2 linked regions of the Tardiphaga sp. vice304 genome follow. The protein of the gene in region 2 interacts with the protein of the main gene of each other region in a pairwise test. Links are inferred from orthologs where the notes say so. Each region holds a gene or a part of one and is shown on either strand. Other genes may lie near its edges.

The links.
Region 1: the proteins of FNL56_RS04420 (region 2) and ptsN interact in binary tests that used the Escherichia coli proteins (3 or more experiments, as listed by UniProt). The link is inferred for Tardiphaga sp. vice304 from one-to-one orthologs.

The regions. Positions count from the first base shown.
Region 1 is NZ_CP041402.1:237,046-240,619, forward strand. What follows is about bases 412-3,260. They hold ptsN (PTS IIA-like nitrogen regulatory protein PtsN), read right to left. Parts: upstream 2,143-3,260; coding sequence 1,681-2,142; downstream 412-1,680. Other genes in these bases: FNL56_RS01025 (sn-glycerol-3-phosphate import ATP-binding protein UgpC), read left to right, coding at 412-689; FNL56_RS01030 (Hsp20 family protein), read left to right, coding at 852-1,277; FNL56_RS01035 (DUF1150 family protein), read left to right, coding at 1,329-1,592; hpf (ribosome hibernation-promoting factor, HPF/YfiA family), read right to left, coding at 2,366-2,974; rpoN (RNA polymerase factor sigma-54), read right to left, coding at 3,037-3,260. Also shown: more of FNL56_RS01025, read left to right, coding at 1-411; more of rpoN, read right to left, coding at 3,261-3,574. UniProt on the Escherichia coli protein: Seems to have a role in regulating nitrogen assimilation.
Region 2 is NZ_CP041402.1:923,655-927,619, reverse strand. What follows is about bases 253-3,492. They hold FNL56_RS04420 (sensor histidine kinase), read right to left. Parts: upstream 3,177-3,492; coding sequence 453-3,176; downstream 253-452. Other genes in these bases: FNL56_RS04410 (K(+)-transporting ATPase subunit C), read right to left, coding at 3,305-3,492; FNL56_RS04425 (response regulator), read right to left, coding at 253-456. Outside these bases: more of FNL56_RS04425, read right to left, coding at 1-252; more of FNL56_RS04410, read right to left, coding at 3,493-3,910; potassium-transporting ATPase subunit KdpB, read right to left, coding at 3,921-3,965. UniProt on the Escherichia coli protein: Member of the two-component regulatory system KdpD/KdpE involved in the regulation of the kdp operon. KdpD may function as a membrane-associated protein kinase that phosphorylates KdpE in response to environmental signals.

The DNA of each region.
Region 1 (3,574 bases), 690 kb from region 2 along the record:
CCGGCGGCCAGCGCCAGCGCGTCGCGATGGGCCGCGCCATCGTGCGGCAGCCAAAAGTGTTTCTGTTCGACGAGCCGCTGTCCAATCTCGACGCCAAGCTGCGCGTGGCGATGCGGGTCGAGATCCGCAAATTGCAGCGCCGGTTGAAGACCACCTCGATCTACGTCACCCACGACCAGCTCGAGGCGATGACGCTGGCCGATATCCTGGTGGTGATGAATGGCGGCGAGGTCGAGCAGATCGGCAATCCGCTGGAAATCTACCGCAAGCCCGCCACCACCTTCGTCGCCTCCTTCATCGGCGCGCCGCCGATGAACCTGATCCCGATGCGATCAGGCGAGATCGGCCTTCAATTCGCCGGCGACAGCCGTAGCCAGGCCGAAACCGGCATTCTCGGCGTCCGGCCCGAGGACCTGACGATCTCCCCCGACGCGGTCGCCACCGGCGGCATCGCGCTGGACCTGACCGTGGAAGCCATCGAGCGGGTCGGCCCGGAAACCTTCGTCTACGGTGCCCGCGACGGCGCGCACGGCATCAGCACCACGCCGGGCGAATTGCCGGCGGGCGAAGTCATCGTCCGCGTGCCCGGCCAGATTGCGCCCGCCGTGGGCGAGCGAATCCGGGCCATCGCGCCCCGCGACAAATTGCATCTGTTCAGCGCCGACGGCCGCAGCCGGATCGATACCTGACCGAAATCAACGCGCGACCAAGCAGACCGGGCGATTCCGGGGTTCTTGAACCCGGCGGTACTATGCCCATATTGGACGCATCGGCAGGCACTCAGCCTGTCGGTGAAGAGGGCGCCGTCAGGGCCCTGATACCCAAAGTCGCTTCGAGAGGGCTTTGTATCTATGTCTCGTGTTCCTTCGTTATCCAGTCCGTTCCTGTTGGGCTTCGACGAGATCGAGCGTGCGCTCGACCGCGTTGTCAAAGGCGCCGACGGCTATCCTCCGTACAATATCGAGCGGTGCGACCGTAACAGCGGTCAGCCCGAACGCCTGCGCATCACGCTGGCGGTGGCGGGGTTCACCCGCGATCAACTCGATGTCACCACCGAGGAAAACCAGCTCGTCATTCGGGGTCGCCAGCAGGACGACAAGTCCCGGCAGTACATCCACCGCGGTATTGCGGCACGCCACTTCCAGCGCACCTTCGTGCTGGCGGAGGGGATGCAGGTATTGGGAGCGGATCTGAAGAACGGGTTGTTGTCGATCGACCTCACCAGGCCGGAGCCTGAAAGGGTCGTTAAGACAATCGCTATCAATGAGCACGAATAATGGAACTAGTAGCGGACTCGACCGCTTGGTCAACCGTAAGGAGTCGAGACCATGAGTGAAGTGAATATTGTTGACGTCGCGGATGTCTCCGCCGAAACGCTGGCTCATCTGGGCGATGGGCTGATCGCCTATGTGAAGCAGATCCGCTCCGAGGACGTGCCGGGCCTGTTTCCGCAGGCGCCGCATATTGCGCCCGGATTGAAGCTGTTCGCCCTGCACGCCGCCGATGGCACGCCGATCATGCTGACCGACAGCAGGGAAGCCGCGATTGCCAATGCGTGGAGCCAGGAATTGCAGGCCGTCAGCGTTCACTAACGCGACGACCGCCTGAGGTGTTGAAGTACGCGGGCAGCATCCCGCGTATTTTGCTGTCCGAATGGCCGGCCTGCCGCAGTCCCGAGAGTCAGGCGGCCGTCGCCGGCGGCAGCGCCAGTACCGAGTAGATCGCCTGGGCATCGCGCGAGGCGCGCAGCTTCTTGGCGACGTCCTGATCACGCAGCAGCCGGGCTATTCGCGCCAGCGCCTTCAGATGATCGGCGCCGGCGCCTTCCGGGGCGAGCAGCAGGAACACGAGATCGACCGGCTGACCATCCATCGCCTCGAAATCGATCGGGCGCTCCAGCCGCGCAAACATGCCGAACAATTTGTTCAGCGTCGGCAGCTTGCCGTGCGGAATGGCGACGCCGTAGCCGACGGCAGTGGTGCCGAGCTTTTCACGCTGCAGCAGCACCTCGAAGATGGCACGCTCGGTTTGGCCGGTCAGCACCGCGGCGCGCGCGGATAATTCCTGCAGCGCCTGCTTCTTGCTGTTGACCTTCAACGCCGAGAGAATCGCCTCGGGCGCCACCAGATCGGTAATCGTCATGGATCGTTCCGAGGATGTTGACCGTCAGCAGGTGAAACAGGGGTAGACCGGCAGCGTCAGAAAATGGAAGGGACGTCCTGTGTCAGAGACCGCCAAGCGCGTGCGCCCAGAAGTATCCTAGCACCGGAATGCCCCATGCGAAATGCTTCGATAGGCGGGTTTCTAATCCCGGCCTATCGAAGGCGGCGGACCATAGGTTCGGTCTAACGGGCCGTCAATGCCGTCAGGAGGTCTGAACCACCGGCGGGTCAACCCAACCCACATTGCCGTCGGCGCGACGATACACGATGTTCACGCGCCCGCTCGAGCCATGCAGGAACACCACGACGGCGGCGCCGGTGAAGTCCAGTTCCATCACCGCCTCGCTGACCGAAAACCGCTTCAGCGAGGTTGTGGCTTCGGCGATGATCACCGGATCGTAACCGGTCTCGTCGTGCTCGTCTTCCCCGGCGGGCGCCTCGATGACGTAGCTCGGCGCGTGCAAGGTCGGCGTCGTCAGTTCGGCGATGGCGACAGCTTCGGCATGCGTCTTGCGGGCCGAGCGATCCTTCAGCCGGCTCTTGTAGCGGCGCAGGCGCTTCTCGATCTGCAGCAACGCCTGGTCGGCGCTGGCATAGGCATCTGCGGCATTCGAATCGGCCTCGAGCGTAATTCCGGAATCCAGATGCAACGCGCAATCGGTACGAAAGCCGAAGCCGTCCTTGCTCAGTGTGATGTGGCCGGAATAATTGCCATCGAAATACTTTCGCAGCACTTCGTCGGTTCGCTCATGAACCCGGCCACGCAAGGCGTCGCCGACACTGATGCTTTTTCCCGAGATGCGGAGGGTCATGTTGATGCCTCGATTCGACGTGAGTACGACTGAGACAGTATGCCGATTTCGCGCGAGTGCAATCAAGCTGGTGCGGTGTCGCGGGAACGGTCGGAAGAGGAGGAGGCAGGCGCCGTCAGGGCATTTCCCAGCATGCTTTGCTTGTCGCGCCGGCGTTGCACCGATGAAGGGATCCGCATCGCCTCGCGGTATTTCGCCACAGTGCGGCGCGCAATATCGATGCCCACCTCACGCAGCCGCTCCACGATGGTATCATCCGACAGGATGACCGATGGGCTTTCATTATCGATCAATTGCTTGATGTGATGCCGCACGGCTTCCGCCGAATGCGCTTCGCCGCCGTCGGCGGAGGCGATCGAGGCGGTGAAGAAATATTTCAATTCAAAACTGCCACGATTGGTCGCCATATATTTATTGGCGGTAACGCGCGACACCGTCGATTCGTGCATCTGGATCGCGTCGGCCACCGCTTTCAGATTCAGCGGCCGCAGATGCGCCACGCCCTGCGTGAAGAAACCATCCTGCTGGCGGACGATTTCGGTCGCGACTTTCAGAATGGTGCGGGCGCGCTGGTCGAGCGCGCGCACCAGCCATGTGGCG
Region 2 (3,965 bases):
GCGGTCGCCAATCTTCACCAGGCGGCGCACCAGATCGACCGTCAACTCCCCGGCCCTGAACACTGGCCGCTCGCCCTGCACCTGCAACTGGTGGCGCAATGCTGCGCGCAGCCGCGCCAGCAACTCGTCCATGCCGAACGGCTTGGTCAGATAGTCGTCGGCGCCGAGATCGAGCGCCTGCACCTTGCCGGCCTCGTCGCCGCGGCTCGACAGCACCACGATCGGCACGTGGTCGTTACGGGCGCGGATCATGCGCAGCAAATCATGGCCCTGGATGTCCGGCAGGCCGAGATCGAGGATGATCAGCGCCGGATCCTCCGCCAGTCTCTCCAGCGCGATCTTGCCGTTGGAGGCTTCGAGGATGTCGTAGCCCTGCGAGCCCAGCCCCATGCGCAGCAATTTTCGGATCGGCGGCTCGTCGTCGATGACGAGAACCTTGATGGCGGCGGCATTCATGCGGCGGTATCCAGGGCTTCGCGGGCTGGCGGGATCGGCAGGCGGATGGTCAATACCGCGCCGGAGCGGTCGGTGCGGTTGGCGGCCTCGATGGTGCCGTGCATGGCTTCGACGAAGCCACGCGCGATGACGAGGCCAAGCCCGGTGCCGGGCGGCACGTGGTCGCCCTTCTGCGCGCGATAGAATTTGCCGAACACGCTTTCCAGATCGCCATGCGGAATGCCGGCGCCTTGGTCGATAATTTCCAGCGCGACGCTGTCCCGGTCGCGCCGCGCCCGGATCGTGATCGCGGTATCTGCCGGCGCATATTTGGCGGCGTTGTCCAACAGGTTGAACAGCACCTGCTCGAACAGCACCGCATCGAGCCGCAGCATCGGCAGGGCCGGCGCGAGATCGAGGGTCACGGAATGCCGCGTCAAAATCTTGGCGGCGCGGCGCAGCACGCTGCCGATGATGTCGCCGAGATCCAGCAGCGAGGTCTGAGGGGCGACCGCGCCGGATTCCAGCCGCGTCATGTCGAGCAGATTGGCGATGAAACGGTTCAACCGCTCGGATTCGTCGATCACGGTGGTGAGCAAGTCGATCCTTTCAGCCTCGCTGAGGTTCGGAGCGAGATCGCGTAGCGTGCTGGCGGCACCGAGTACCGAGGCAAGCGGTGTCTTCAGGTCATGCGAGATTGACGTCAAAAGCGCCGCCCGCAGGCGATCTGATTCCACGTTGCGCTGAGCCCGGTCCATGTCCTCGACCAGTTGCACGCGCTCGATCGCCAGAGCGCCCTGATCGACCAGTGCGTCCAGAAGCCGTCGCTGATCCGGCGTCAGCAGCGGCCCGGTGCGGTCGTCGTCGATACCGATCACGCCGATGGGGCCGCGCCCGGTACGCATCGGCAGGAACAGACGCTTCGCGCCGGGCAGCGTATCGGAGCCGCGGCCGGCGGGGCGATCATTGTTCCAGGCCCAGTTGGCGGCGGCGAGATCGGCGCTGTCGAGTTCGTCTTCCGGCGGATAGCCGGCCTTGACGGCAATGACGCCCTGCTCCGGCAGCAGCAGCACGACGCGCACTTTCAACATCAAAGCGATCTGGTAGGCGGTGGCCCAGAGCACGTCGTCCAGCTTGGCGGTGCCGGCCAGCTTGCGGCTGAAAGCGTACAGCGATTCCGTGGTGCGGACGCGACCGAATGCCGAGACGGCCTGGGTGCGCACCCTTGCGGCGACATTGGACACCAGGATGGCGATCAGCATGAAGAAGAAGAACGCCGCGATATTGGTCGGGTCGGTGATGGTGAACGTATAGACCGGCGGCAGAAAGAAGAAATTGTAGCACAGCGACGCCACCACGCTCGCGACCATCGACGGCCACAGCCCGTAGCGCACGGCGACGCCAACCACCGCGGTGAGGAATACGAGATCGACATTCTCGATGCCGACCAGCGGCTGCAGCAGCCGGGCGACACCGAGCGACAGCGCCACGATCGCCAGCGCCGCCAGATAGGGTTTGACGTCGAACGGCTCGACGCGCTGCGCCGCCTGCACGGTTTTCTTCGCCAAAGGCTCGGCATTGAGCGCCTCGCCGGCGATGACATGAACGCTGATATTTCCGGAGCGGCGCACGAGGTCGTGCACCACCGAACCGTGCAGCAATTCGAAGGCCAGGGAGCGCGACGCCTTGCCGACCACGATCTGGGTGACGTTGTTGGCGCGCGCATAGCCCAACAGGTCGTCGGCGATTCGCCGCCCGGCGCCGGGAATCGTCAGGGCCTCGCCGCCCAGCGCCTCCGCCAGCCGCAGCGTGTCGGCCAGCCGGTCGCGCTGCTCTTCGGTGAGTTGCAGGCTGCGCCTTGTTTCGATCGCCACCGCGGTCCATGGCGCATGCAGCCGGTCGGCCAGGCGCTTGGCGGTCCGCACCAGGCCGGCCGAGCGCGGATCCTCGCTGATGCCGACCAGAATACGCTCGCCGGCGGCCCAGGGACCGGAGATGGCATTGGCCTGCATATGGGTGAGCAATTGCTCATCGACCCGCTCGGCGGTGCGGCGCAACGCCAGCTCGCGCAACGCGGTGAGATTGCCCGGCGAGAAATAATGCTCCAGCGCACGCTCGGCCTGTTTAGGCACGTACACCTTGCCCTCGCGCAGCCGCTGGATCAGATCGTCCGGCGTGAGGTCGATCAGCTCGATGGCATCGGCACCGTCGAACACCGAATCCGGCACGGTCTCGCGCACCCTGACATGGGTAATCTGGGCGATGACGTCGTTCAGGCTCTCGATGTGCTGGATGTTGACGGCGGTGTAGACGTCGATGCCGTGACTCAGGAGTTCGGCGACATCGAGATAGCGCTTCGGGTGCCGGCTGCCCGGCGCGTTGGTATGGGCGAGTTCATCGACCAGCGCGATGGCGGGCCGCCGTGCGATGATCGCATCGAGGTCCATCTCCTCGAGGGTCTGACCCTTGTGGTCGAAGCGGCGGCGCGGGATGACTTCCAGCCCGGCGAGCAGCGCTTCGGTCTCCGCCCGCTTGTGCGTCTCGACCACGCCAACCACGACATCGACGCCGGCCTTGCGCCTGGCGTGGGCGCTTTGCAGCATCTCAAAGGTCTTGCCGACGCCGGGTGCAGCGCCGACAAAGATCTTCAGCCGGCCCGCGCGGTCGTCCTCGCGCCGCGCCGCTTCGAGAAGCGCGTCCGGCGAGGGGCGTTGATCGGGGTCGCGGTGCTGATTTGCCATACGGCAATATAGTCTCCGCTCGGGCTGCAGCCTAGATCGATGCTTCAGCCATAGGGTGGGCGAAGCGAAGTGTGCCCACCGTTAGAGATGGTGGGCACGGCGCAGACGCGCCTTTGCCCACCCTACGATTACTTCGCTGCCGCTGCATCCAGCGCCAGATTGAGCGCCAGCACATTGACGCGCGGCTCACCCAGCAGGCCAATGAAGCGCCGCTGGGTGTTTTCCGTCACCAGTTGGCGGACCCGGTCCTCGGGCAGCTTGCGCGCGCGGGCTACGCGCAGAACCTGGAACAACGCCCCTTCCGGCGAGATGTCGGGGTCGAGGCCGCTGCCGGAGGTGGTCACCAGATCGATCGGCACCGGCATGGCGGGGTTCTCCGCCTTCAGCTTCGCCACATCTTCCTTGATGCGGTCATTGAGCGCCTGGCTGGTCGGGCCGAGATTCGAGCCCATCGAATTGATCGCATTGTAGGGCTGTGGCGCGGTCTTAGTGGCGTCCTTGGGGTCGGGCCCGGTGGTCGCCGAGGGGCGACCGTGGAAATACTCGTCGGTGGTGAATTCCTGGCCGATCAGCGTGGAGCCGACGACCCGGCCGTCGCGCTCGATCAGGCTGCCTTCGGCCTGTTTCGGGAAGATGACACATGACACCGCGGTCATGCCGAGGGGATAGATCACGCCGGTGATGACGGTCAGGCCAAGCAGCACGACGATGGCGGGACGAAGTTCTTTCAACATGACTTTCTCCTCAGACCAGATGCAAAGCGGTGACCGCGAGGTCGATCGCCTTGAT